Regions from separate parts of the Sporosarcina sp. P25 genome, predicted to be linked through region 2. Evidence: riboswitches for the same ligand, from Rfam matches in the RefSeq annotation. Region 2 holds a riboswitch; each other region holds the start of a gene.

Region 1 (4,290 bases), on a different contig from region 2:
TTCGAATAATTCGAGGATGTTTTCTGGCGTCACATCCGCCACAATCCCACGCACTTTCACATCGCTGTTGATAGCGCGCAATCGGCTTTCCGCTGCAATTGCTTTTGGCAATTGATCGATGACATCCTGTTCCGTGTATAATTGCTGTCTATGGAGATTGGTCCATTCCAAAATATCGCGATCGACAATCGTCAGTTCACCGACACCTGCCCGGACTAGCATCTCCGCTCCAGAAGAACCGAGTGCACCCGCTCCTAAGACGAAAACTTTTGCTTCACGAATACGCTGTTGCCCAACCAGTCCGATCGGTGTAAACAGCTCTTGCCGAGAATATTTACCAATCAATTTGTCACAAGTCCTTCAGTGGGACTGCTAGCTACACCATAGTCACGTACTGGCATACGTCCTGCCTTATAACCGAGACGTCCCGCTTCAATCGCCATCTTCATTGCGGCTGCCATCATGACAGGATTTGCCGCTTCTGACACTGCTGTATTTAACAAGACACCGTCTGCTCCGAGCTCCATCGCGAATGCTGCGTCTTTTGGTGAGCCAACGCCTGCATCGATGATCACGGGGACATTGGACTGCTCAATGATGAATGACAGATTCAGCGGGTTCAGAATGCCTCTGCCTGAACCGATTGGCGCAGCGCCCGGCATGATGGCATGAACGCCTAATTCGCATAGTCTTTTTGCGAGTACTACATCGTCTGACGTATAAGGCAATACAATAAAGCCTTCCTCTAATAGCGTTTCAGAAGCACGTAATGTTTCTACAGGGTCTGGCAGCAATGAACGGCTGCACCCAATGATTTCAACCTTTACCATGTCACAAAGTCCGGATGCTTTTGCGAGACGCGCGATATGTACGGCTTCTTCTGCTGTGCTTGCACCTGCAGTATTTGGAAGCAATGTATAGCGAGTTAAATCCAATTGCTCTAGAAAATTAGGCTGCGATGCTTCAAAAATATCCATGCGCCGTACCGCGAATGTGAGGATGTCTGCTTCTGATTCTGCGACTGCCTGCTTTTGTATATCAAATGAAGGGTATTTCCCTGTACCTAATAATAAACGTGAAGAGAATTCTTTATCTGCAATTTTTAACATCTTCATCCGCCTCCTACAAAATGAATGATTTCAATTTGGTCTCGATCCATAATCGGTGCATCGTAGTACTCTTTTTGCAAAATTTCTTTGTTTTTCTCCACAATCAAAATACGATCACCAAGTCCTAAATGCTCAAGTAACTGCTGAATCGTCCTTACTTCCGGAACGACTGAATACGACTTTCCGTTCAAGTCAATCATTTTCTCCATTAAACGCCTCTCCTTTTCTATAACTCTGTAAAACGTTTAGTGACCGCATAGGGGATAATACAGCCGCGCCTGCTACGTTGTTTCGCTGCAAATCAGGCAAATGATGTGGCTGAATTCCGCCGATTGCATATACGGGAATCGAACTATACTTCGCAATAGAAAACAATTCGTCGGTACCGCGTGCTGGTAGGCCGGGTTTTGATTTTGTTTCGAAAACATGCCCGTATAAGAGCCAATCTGCTCCTTCTGTCGTAGCTTTTTTTGCCTCTTCTATTGAATGAATCGAGCAGCCGAATGTTAGCTCGGGAAACTTCCGACGTGCATCCCGTACACTCATGCCATAGCCCGGCAACTGCACGTTCGAAAGGTTTAGCTTGCTGGCTACGTAAGGTCTGGCATGTATAATGAGCTTTTCAAGTGGGAATCCACTATTCGCAAGACGTGAAATCACATCTATCAGTTGTTCATCTGTCTTGGACTTTTCACGCAAGATCATAGCATCCAGAAACGGTATTGTCTGTTGCAAGTGAAGTGTTAGTTCATCAAGCGAAAGACGGTCATCGGTCACGCCAAGTAATTTCATTCATGCCCCTCCAATAGAAAAAACCACTTCCCGAATCGGAAAGTGGTGGATGTGTCGACAGAAATACATACGGAACGACTCGCCACTTCCCTCCGCAGGTGCTAACCTGTTCAGGTAATAAGGGTTTCAGAGCCACACTCTTTTCTCAGTCCTTGTAAAGGATTCCCCTAATGGTCAAAATATTTCATTTTCAGAACTAGCGTATCATGTGTGTGAGAGAATGAAAAGAGTTTCTTCATAAAAATTAGAAGATGATTGCGTCAAACTATTTTATTCATTTACCTCAATTCACTTGTATTAATTATCCTACGTATAAGATTATTTTGTGAAAATGACCTGGACGTCCATCAACTTTTGTCAAACAATACTTTTTCTTCTCGTCAAAGTGCTTTATACTGAATAGGTAGTACACATTTATGAATAGAGGAGAATCGTACGGATGAAATTAACCTATTCTGGTAAAACGAAAGACGTCTACCGCTTGGAAGATGGCCACGTGCTATTGAAATTCAAGGATGATGTAACAGGGGAAGATGGTGTATTTGATCCAGGTGCCAACACAGTAGGCCTGACGATTGAAGGTGCCGGGAAGTCTGGACTTCGCATGACGAAATACTTTTTCGAGAAATTGGAGGAGCAAAACGTACCGACACATTACATCGATGCCGATCTGGATGAAGTGACGATGACGGTGAAGCCTGCTACGGTCTTTGGTAAAGGATTAGAAGTGATTTGTCGATACCGTGCGGTCGGAAGTTTCTTGCGCAGATTCGGTGCATACGCTGAAGAAGGACAAGTACTGGATGCTTACGTGGAAGTGACGCTGAAAGACGATGAACGTCAAGATCCACCTATTTCGGAAGATGCTTTGGCACAACTTCACATTTTAACGCATGAAGAATATGCGACACTTAAAGAATTAACAAAGCAAATTTCTGAAGTAGTACGAAAAGAGATGGCGGAAAAAGGTTTAGAACTATATGATATCAAATTGGAATTCGGTCGCGATCCTGAGCGCAACATCATGTTGATCGATGAAATTTCAGGAGGCAATATGCGCGTTTATCGAGGCGATACATATATTGAACCAATGGAATTAGAAAAGATATTATTCTCATAAAATTTGACCGGAAACGAAAAATGTTTCCGGTTTTTTATATTTCCTATACTAGCAACCAGTGTGTGTGGCGATACATAGTTTGCTTTATCACCAGTGTGCGGTAGTGAATTCTAGCTAATGAAAGGGCCTTTTCTATCAGCGAAACTTTAATCTGTCTGCGGCTTTCATTTATTTGTTGGAAGGGGGATGCGGTTGCGCTCTATGTTTGTCGTTAAGCGCTCAATGTGTCTGTGTAAACGCTCTATGTCGGGCGTAAAGCGCTCAAAGTCCAGCGGTAAACGCTCAATGTCACAGGGTAACCGCTCTATCCAGTCCGCAATCCGCTCTTAAAATGATAGATACATGTTAGAATTTTGAGAAATGGGGTACACTACACACTATGAGTTCATTATCCAATCAGTAATGAACAATGAATTACATAACTTATACAAGGAGGAATTTAATGATGTGGAAATTACCAAGTATTGCATTGAGCTCAGCGTTATTGATGGCAGCTTGCGGGGGCGCTACGGATGAAGGAAATGAAAAAGAAAAAGAACCGGTGAACGGCACGGGTGATCCAGTTGTAGAAGAGGAGACAGTGGAGCCTGAAGTGATGGCACCGGTTATAAATGTGGATGGAGAAGAAATTGGTTCTGTAACGCTAACGCAAGGGCCATCTGGAGTAGCAATGGATATCGATGTATCCGGCCTTGAGCCAGGAGAACACGGTATGCACTTCCATGAAACGGGCGTCTGTACTGCACCGGACTTTAAAGAGTCTGCTGGCGGTCATTTCAACCCAACAGATAAAAAGCATGGATTAGAGAATCCAGAAGGACACCACGCAGGAGATTTGGAGAATCTTGTGGCGGATGAAGAAGGTAACGCAAAAGTTACTGTGACGACAGATGCAGTTACGCTTGAGTCTGGAAAAGAAAATTCGTTAATGGATGAAGATGGAAGTGCATTGATTATCCATGAAGGCGCAGATGATAACATTACCGATCCAGCAGGCAATTCAGGAACACCATTTGCTTGTGCAGAGATTACATCTGAGAATATGAAGTAAGAGGTAAGGCAGGATGTCCCGAGGTGTGGGGCATCCTTTTTTCGCGTGGACGAAGTCTTAATCGAAATATATAAGAACTGGATAATCTGTATTTACAAGGGGTTTCGATCCTAATGATAAAATGGAAGAATGCATATCACCATCCTTCTTTCTAACGGTCTCTTCATTCCCACAGACGAAAAAAAGAACGCCCTCCCGGAAAGGGGCGTCCTGTTGAT
Region 2 (4,290 bases):
AACGGTCTCTTGGATTGAGTAATGGGCGTCTCAATAATGTAAAACCCTTTCTATGACAGTTGTGTACTCTTATCCTTATAGTGCAACGAATATGGAGCACTATTTACTCACCACAGTCAGGATGATCCAAGTCCTCTTCCAGTTTCTCAGATCGTCGCAAAATAGCGTTTACTTTCGCTATAAGTTCCCGTGCATCAAATGGTTTTACAATATAGTCATCTGCACTTTTGTCTAGACCCTTCATTCAATTTGTCTTATCTGTTCTTGCTTCTAGCATGATCGTCGGTATATTTGAAAATCTGCGTATTTCAAGATAAACTTCCTAGCCATCTATATTTTAAGTATAGAAAAAGATTATGAAAAAGATGTGCAGATTGGTTTATACACAAGAATTCAGCATACTTCCATGACGTCTTTGTGTCATCACTCTATACTTTGATTTTGTTATAAGATTCACTTTCCTATGATTTAAACCTTAAACCATACAAAAAAGATGCCCGGTGAAGTATTCCCGGACATCATTCGCTACTATTAAAATCTTGATTTGGCTGGTTTCTTCATCGGTGCTTTATTCATCAAATAGGAGATGAATGTATCATCCGTCAGATTCGGATTGGACGAGTTCAGTAAGAGTGCTAGGTTTTTTGCATCGTCAAGTGCTCTGTGGGCATTATGCACTTGAATTCGGTGCGCTCTCAGCAATTGTTGCAGTTTACCGTTTTCAAAGCCGTAATTTTTCCATTTGATTTGTCTGACGGAGCAATACCAGTCCATATCGAGCGTTTCAGGTAATAGCCGGCTGACGAACCCCCTATCAAATGATGCGTTATGTGCTACTATACCGTCTGCTTGATCAAGTATTTTTAGAATTCTATCCATATCAAGCGACTTCCCTCTTACCATCTGATCGGTAATGCCCGTGAGATTCGTAATCGTCGGAGAAATGGAATAGAACGGTTCTTGAAACTCGCAATACTCATCAGCGACCCGAACAATACGGTTATTTTCATACTCTCCCAGCATAACGCCTAACTCGATCACTTCACTCGCCTCGGCACTCATACCTGTCGTCTCCACGTCAATAAACGCTATATGTTTTGTCATGTGAAAACTCCTTTTACACTCTATTTCCATTATATCGAGAATATAATTATGAACATTTCTATCCTATTAGTATATCAGGATTTCAGTACAATATGTTCAATTTAAACTGCAAGCATTTTATTGAACATGTAGTCATTTCATAAGTTGCCACACAATTCAACGTGCTGTATACTAGGATTGCTTACATGATTGTCCGTCCGGGTGCTTGAGAGAATCAGGCTGAGATAGCAGATGAATCCACTGCTGACCGTTAATCTGATCTGGGTAATGCCAGCGTAGAGAGCGTGATCGATGGAATTATACAGGAATCTCTTTCCTTCCTCGGCCGTCTGCTCTTCAGACGGCTTTTTTGTATGAAAAAATAACAAGGAGTGGAAGAGTTTGAAAAAGTTAAAGTTCACCGATTTATTGATTACCATCATGATTGGCGTTGTGTTTGGCGTGCTGATGAAGTTTTGGGATGATTTATACACTGTCGTCAAACCGATCATGCCTGTCGCGCGTCAACTGCTTTACGGTATGTGGTTCATGGTCGGGCCGTTCGCCTTTTTATTATTACGAAAACCAGGTACTGCACTCATCGCAAGTATTGCAGGGGCTTCCTTATCTGCGTTTGCTGGTCATGGTATTGAAGTATTGATGTATGGACTCGCACAGGGTCTTGCTGCGGAATTATTGTTCGCTGCATTCCGTTATAAACGCTATTCTATTTTAATTGCTGGATTAGCAGGAATCACGTCATGTCTTGCAAGTTTCGGACTTGACTTGGTTTATGGTTACGCAGCACTCGAAACATGGGCACTCATTGTAAAATACGGATTACGTGCAATCAGCGCATTCATCTTCACGGGTATTTTTGCTGTGCTCATTGTAAGGGCGCTAGAAGCAACAGGTGTGACGTCGCTCATTCGACCTGTTGATAAGAAAGAATATACGATGCTTGATCAGTAAAAGCGGAGGTATGATCCAACTATGAATAACATCAGCGTTACAGATTTACGACTGAAGTTTCCAGGAGAAGATGCTTTGGTCTTTAAAGACTTCTCCTTCTCTGTTCAGTCTGGCGAAAAAGTTCTCATGCTTGGTCCTAGTGGTTGTGGGAAATCCACTTTACTCCAAGTACTGAGCGGCATTATACCAAGCTCCATCGAACTGCCAATGAAAGCAACAGACATTCAGTTACCTGACTCATGGGGGTTCGTTTTCCAAGACCCAGACACACAATTCTGTATGACCTATGTAGATGAAGAACTTGCATTCGTTTTAGAGAATCTTCAAGTTCCGCGTGAAGAAATGGCACTTCTTATTGAAGAAGTGTTAAAGCGTGTGGACTTGCATTTGAAAGATGTCCACACGCCCATCAATGAAATGTCTCAAGGTATGAAACAACGGTTAGCATTGGCTTCTGTTTTATTATTAGAACCTGACGTGCTATTTCTGGATGAACCCTCTGCATTATTGGATCCGGAAGGCACGCAACAGATTTGGTCTTCTATTAAAGAGGCAACCGCTGATAAAACTGTGATCATTGTGGAGCATAAAATCAATTTGATTGCTGACTGGGTAGATCGTGTTGTGTTGTTTAATGATCATGGCGTCATAATCGCAGATGGTTCACCAGCATATATTTTTGCAAACTTTCAAGAACAACTGAAACGATATGGTATTTGGTACCCAGGGGTATGGGAAGAATATAAAACATCTGATGCGTTTCAATTAATGATGATAAATCGTCAAGCCGTTTCATCACAAAAGAAAATTCAAATCCAGGACTTTCACGGCTATCGTGGTCAAATGGAAAAGATTTCTGCCAAACATGCGACTGTACAGGCCGGTGACTGGATTACGATTGTTGGCGAAAATGGTTCTGGTAAAAGTACATTACTTTTATCTCTCATGCAATTACTTCGGACTAGCGGTATCTATGAAGTGAACGGTGTACCCATTGCGTGGAAAAAGAAGAAACGGCAACTCCCGCAAGGTCTGTCGCTCGTCTTTCAAAATCCCGAACTACAATTTGTGACGAACTCGATTACGGAAGAGTTAACCGTATCTTTACACGGCATGCCAAAAGATGATGCAGACGTTTATGCGAAAGAATTGATGTGTTTATTTAACTTACCTGATTCTGTTTCGCGCCATCCTTACCAGCTATCTACGGGTCAAAAGCGTCGTTTGAGTGTCGCAACTGCTCTTACTCCTAGTACAGACATTTTGTTACTGGATGAGCCTACTTTCGGGCAGGATGCACGAAACACCTTCGCCATTCTTGAAAAGCTGGAACAATTGCGCACTGAAGGCATGACAATTTTGATGGTTACGCATGATACAGAAATAGTAGAAAACTTCGCTACTGCTGTTTGGACTGTAGTTGATGGTGTTGTGCATACGGCTAATGGAGTAGGAGGTGCGAAGAGTGTTCAATTGGTTCACACCTAAACGCGAAACCTGGTTATTCCGAGTCAATCCTGCGTTAAAATTTATCGTATTTTTTGCGTTCTTGATTATTACGCTCGTAAATCAAAGTTTATCTTTTGCTATCTCACAAGCTATTTTATATGGAATATTATTTTATGTATTTAGCGGTTATTCGCTGAAGAAACTTTCATTGCTTTCCATTCCGTTAGCTATTTCATTCCTATCCACTGGGTTGACCATGTTGTTGTTCGGTAAGGGTGAAGCGGTAATTTGGCAATGGGGGCTATTCAAGATTTCTGAAGAGAGTATTCAACACGCGCTTTTGCTCGGAAGTAAGTCACTTTCATTCGGCTTCGTTGGCTTTACGTTTATCTTAACTATCCAACCTGTACTATTCTTTTATGCTATGATGCAACAGTTTCGTCTGCCGTCCAAATATGCCTATAGCTTTATTGCAGCTTTTCGTTTAATTCCTGCTGTAACTGAAGAGCTACAAATTCGTAGGAATGCTTTAAAAGTACGAAATATCCAGTTTTCAAAAGGATTTAGAGGTTTCTATGAACGATTGCAGTCCTATACAGTTCCGCTATTTGCCCAAAGTATACGGCGCGCGCAACGCATTGCAGTTGCGATGGAAGCGAAACAGTATCAGATGGGTGCTGCAAGGACATATTATTATCCTACACGGTATACTGGGATAGATATGGTATTTTTACTTGTCATGATATGTAGTTTATCTTCAGCCTTTTTGCTATCAATATATCGATA
Region 3 (4,290 bases), on a different contig from region 2:
CTGACAACCATTGATAAATTGAAGCAAAATCAAAATGCTCGATAAACCGCCCAACCGATCCCAGTCCCCATTCTTCATAGGCGGGAAATCTTTGTTTTATCGCTTCGGTTGGACCAAACTCCGTTATGGCTCCAATGGTAGGACCCATGGTCAAACCCATTAAAATGAAAAGCATAATAGCGAAATGATACCACCGCATCCGATCTTTGACTTGTTGTTGTATGAACAAGAACAACAAAATCTCGACAAATCCGGATGCTGCAAACATCGCGGTAGTGAGTACAGGTTGAAATCCATGTTCCAAAAAAGGTTGAAGCAACTCATAATTTTTCACTTGCATATTCGTAAATGCAATAAAAAAACCTAAAATAACGATCCAAAATAAAATAAGTACATTAACCATCGCAATCGTTTGTAAGTTTGTGGTGACAAGTAGGATACATAAAATGGTGTAAACGATTACCAACGGCAGCATAGGCGTTTCTGGCAGAAAAGTTGACACCATCCAAAATAATGTCTCACCCATTGTAAATGCGGCCATAATAATTAAAAAGAAAGCCGTTACATACCGGAATATGGCTGTAGCGACTTTCCCGATGTTCGTCTCCAACCACTTTGTTAACGGTTGTTGATTTGATTTTTTATGGATGTAAAGTACGAGAAAAAGCCAAGGAAAGATTGCAATAGTTGCAACTAGAATAGATATCCATCCATCCCTTCCCGCCCCTTTCACCAATGACGGGATAATAGTCACATGATTTTTCAAACCAATTATTGTCATCGACAGGAAAATAACATGCAAGACACTTATAGAACCGGTTTTTTTCATACGAAAACCCTCTAACGTTTTTATATCATTTAGCTTTGACAATAATAGATAAAATTATACTTACTAGACGATAGAATAGAGGGGATGGATAATACTATTTTCTCAACTGCATTAATTACATGTGGTATAACGCCAATAATTATCTCCCAGCACACCTGACAAATACGCTAATCCTTCACTTTCAGTACGATGGACGGAACGCCAGTCCTCTCCGTCAAGCGCTAAATAAATTTCATGATGAGGTGCATCATTATGATAGCCAACCAGGTCAATGTTCCCTTCCTGATCCACATGAGCTTTCACTTCATAATGAATTGGCGGTGAAGTGGTTAATGGATTGCCTACGTCATGATTGATTGTAAAATGAACTTCTGTCGATTTCCCTTCCAACCGATCAATGTCTATACCATCTACAGACGCATGGTCATGACGCTTATACCGTTTCATCGTATTCAAGCCGATTGACGGTCCCGTGGCTTTCGTAAATTGCAATGTACTGTCTCCCCCGATAAACTCTCCTTCTATATCCACACGGGTACGGAAGCTTTTCCCTTCTGGATTAAAGTCCCGATCATCTCCTGTAAAGTATGGTATCGGTGAAAAGAGATTCGGATTCTTTATAATATCTTCCTTTAAAAATGTCGTATAACGGAACTTCCACTGTTCCACTTCTTTTGTCTTTTTCCTGTCAGCTACCGGTTTTAGTAATTGATTCCGCTGCTTTACCCGTACAGAAAAAGTGTAGATTTCTTCTGTCGGTTTATTCTCAAGATTTCGAGGCATAATCACTTCATACACTTTTGATGCGATCGATTTACTGACATTCATTTTCTGATTGCTGTCAATCAATGGACGCGTTGCCGCGACACTATATACTACCGACTCAGAAAGACTTGTCTCACGATCAATAAAACGATTATCAGTAATTGTCTCGATGTATTGTCCGTTGCGGTAAATATCAAACTTCTCTACGTCCTTAATCCACTCCCATGACAGTGCAATTTGTGATGGGGCGACAATCGTTGTAATGACTAAGCGTTGTAAAGGATGTTCATCTTCCTGTACTTCTGTTAGGGCGGACGTCTGGATAACAATCACATCTTGAACCCGTCCTTCCTCTACTCGTTCCACTGTATATTGAAAAGGATGTGACGGGTCTAATTCACCATCCGTAAACTTTGGAGCCGTTCCTTCATATACTTGCCTGTCATTTTTATAAACACGATAATAACCACCTGTGTCACTCCATGTGAATGATATATCATCCAATGAATGAACCATCTGTTGAATTTCAAATAATTTCTCCATTTGCGATCTGCTCCCTTTTATCTATTTCATCTGAAACAGTTATACGCCTTCAGATAATTATGTAACATTCAGCATATCGTTATACCTCTTTGTCTATTCGGAATCGCTCATTTCCAAATACTTAGACCTTCTAATCCCAGTATTATTTCAACCTTTTTCATGTATATGATATAATTAGCCTGTCTGATACATAGCCACCACTAGGGGCGCCTTCTTTTCGGCTGAGATGCGATTACGCAAACCCTTTGAACCTGATCTAGCACATACTAGCGGAGGGAAGTGGGTAGTTTTCATACCCAATTGCCCATCTATGCATGGGTTTTTTGTATATATACCTTTAAAGGGAGGAAAAGAAACATGCAGCTTATTCAAGAACTTCGTCAAAGGCAACCGCTCGTTCATTGCATTACAAATTTTGTAGTCGCGAATTTCCAAGCAAATGGTTTACTTGCAATAGGCGCTTCTCCCGTTATGGCGGATGCAGTAGAAGAAGCAGAAGATATCGCTAGAATTGCCTCTTGCAGCATTTTAAATATTGGCACATTGAAGCAACAAACAGTAGATGCAATGATTTTGGCAGGAAACAGTGCCCGCGCAGTAGGAAAACCCGTCGTACTAGACCCTGTGGGTGCAGGCGCCACAGCTTTTCGTAAAGCTAGCGTCCTGAAAGTACTGAACGAAGTAGACGTCACACTGATCCGTTGTAATGCAGGGGAACTTGCTGCAATTGCAGATGTTCCATGGGCCGCCAAGGGTGTTGACGCAGGTGAAGGTTCTGCCGACATCAAAAGTATAGCGACAATGACTGCTCGCAAGTATAACTGTCTGGTTGCAGTATCAGGCGAAGTGGATATTGTCACGGATGGTGATTCCACATTATCCATTACAGGCGGTCACCCCATGATGACTACCATTACAGGTACGGGGTGTTTACTTAGTTCTATCACGGGTGCTTTTCTCTCTGTAGGAATGGAGCATCCCTTGGAAGCCGTAGCAGATGCACTTTCATTTTATAAACGGGCTGGTGAACAGACAGCAAAAATTTCACGTGGTCCTGGCGACTTTGCTGTGAACTTCATAAATACATTACATACATTGGATAGAGAATCGAAAACATTTTCAACCTAATAGACAGGAGGTTTTTCAATTGACAGTACAAGTAGCATTGACCATTGCCGGTTCGGATAGCGGAGGTGGCGCAGGAATTCAAGCCGACTTAAAAACGTTCCAGGAACTAGGTGTATTTGGCACTTCTGCTATAACCGCGGTGACTGCTCAGAACACACACGGTGTTCACGGTGTTTATCCAATACAAACAGAAGGAGTAATAGCACAAATACGTGCAGTACTTGATGATTTTGATGTAAAAGCATGTAAAACCGGGATGCTGTTTTCTGCAGAAATTATTACTGAAGTAGCTACGCTATTAAAAGAATACCCTTCGTTTCCATTAGTCATTGACCCTGTCATGATTGCAAAGGGAGGACAAACTTTATTGCAACAACAGGCGATTCAAGCATTAAAAGAGCATTTGTTGCCACTGGCTACCATTGTGACTCCGAATATTCCTGAAGCGGAAGTACTGACCGGAATGAAAATACGAACAGATGAAGACATTCAGCAAGCCGCAGCTGCTTTTATCCAAATGGGAGCGAAAGCCGTCGTTATGAAAGGCGGCCACCGTAATGATGTGTTGGACGCAAAGGATTATTACGCGGACGAAGAAGGTCAGTCATTCACTGTAACTACACCTTGGATCCAAACTAAAGACACACATGGAACCGGATGCACATTTGCAGCGGCGTTGACAAGTTTTCTAGCTAAAGGCTATTCCTTGACGGATGCAGTTGCCGAAGCGAAGCAATTCATACAAGCCGCGATTGAAAATGGCTTGAAGATCGGTTCAGGCCATGGACCGACAAATCATTGGGCATATGGTGATCTAAAAAAGGAGATACACTGATGTCAAATATAGGATTGAAGAAAGCATTAGGTTTATATTTTGTAATGGGCACACCAAACTCAGGGAATCAAGATCCATTAGCAATAGTGGAAGCAGCTCTTCGCGGGGGTGTCACATGTTTTCAGTTGCGTGAAAAAGGATTACATGCCCTCGAAGGCGAAGCTTTGCTCGGGTTTGCCAGAAAGTGTCA

The links. A riboswitch is a leader RNA that binds a small molecule or an ion and turns the genes downstream of it on or off. The one in region 2 is predicted to bind thiamine pyrophosphate.
Region 1: linked by a shared signal. The riboswitch ahead of CSV70_RS07060 (thiamine phosphate synthase) and the one ahead of CSV70_RS08290 (ECF transporter S component) in region 2 are both predicted to bind thiamine pyrophosphate.
Region 3: linked by a shared signal. The riboswitch ahead of thiM (hydroxyethylthiazole kinase) and the one ahead of CSV70_RS08290 (ECF transporter S component) in region 2 are both predicted to bind thiamine pyrophosphate.

Annotation. Positions count from the first base shown of each region.
Region 1 is NZ_PDYV01000006.1:17,489-21,778, forward strand. It holds gene CSV70_RS07045 (ThiF family adenylyltransferase) at 1-345, opposite strand, end outside; gene CSV70_RS07050 (thiazole synthase) at 342-1,115, opposite strand; gene thiS (sulfur carrier protein ThiS) at 1,112-1,318, opposite strand; gene CSV70_RS07060 (thiamine phosphate synthase) at 1,302-1,901, opposite strand; TPP riboswitch at 1,972-2,080, opposite strand; gene CSV70_RS07065 (phosphoribosylaminoimidazolesuccinocarboxamide synthase) at 2,341-3,021, shown strand; gene CSV70_RS07070 (superoxide dismutase family protein) at 3,464-4,072, shown strand; gene CSV70_RS07075 (DUF2653 family protein) at 4,290-4,290, opposite strand, start outside.
Region 2 is NZ_PDYV01000007.1:83,259-87,548, forward strand. It holds gene CSV70_RS16340 (response regulator transcription factor) at 104-244, opposite strand; gene CSV70_RS08285 (exonuclease domain-containing protein) at 532-1,104, opposite strand; TPP riboswitch at 1,292-1,403, shown strand; gene CSV70_RS08290 (ECF transporter S component) at 1,486-2,055, shown strand; gene CSV70_RS08295 (ABC transporter ATP-binding protein) at 2,077-3,543, shown strand; gene CSV70_RS08300 (energy-coupling factor transporter transmembrane component T family protein) at 3,521-4,290, shown strand, end outside.
Region 3 is NZ_PDYV01000002.1:235,353-239,642, reverse strand. It holds gene CSV70_RS02925 (endospore germination permease) at 1-829, opposite strand, end outside; gene CSV70_RS02920 (DUF3238 domain-containing protein) at 941-2,137, opposite strand; TPP riboswitch at 2,330-2,432, shown strand; gene thiM (hydroxyethylthiazole kinase) at 2,495-3,265, shown strand; gene thiD (bifunctional hydroxymethylpyrimidine kinase/phosphomethylpyrimidine kinase) at 3,285-4,100, shown strand; gene thiE (thiamine phosphate synthase) at 4,100-4,290, shown strand, end outside.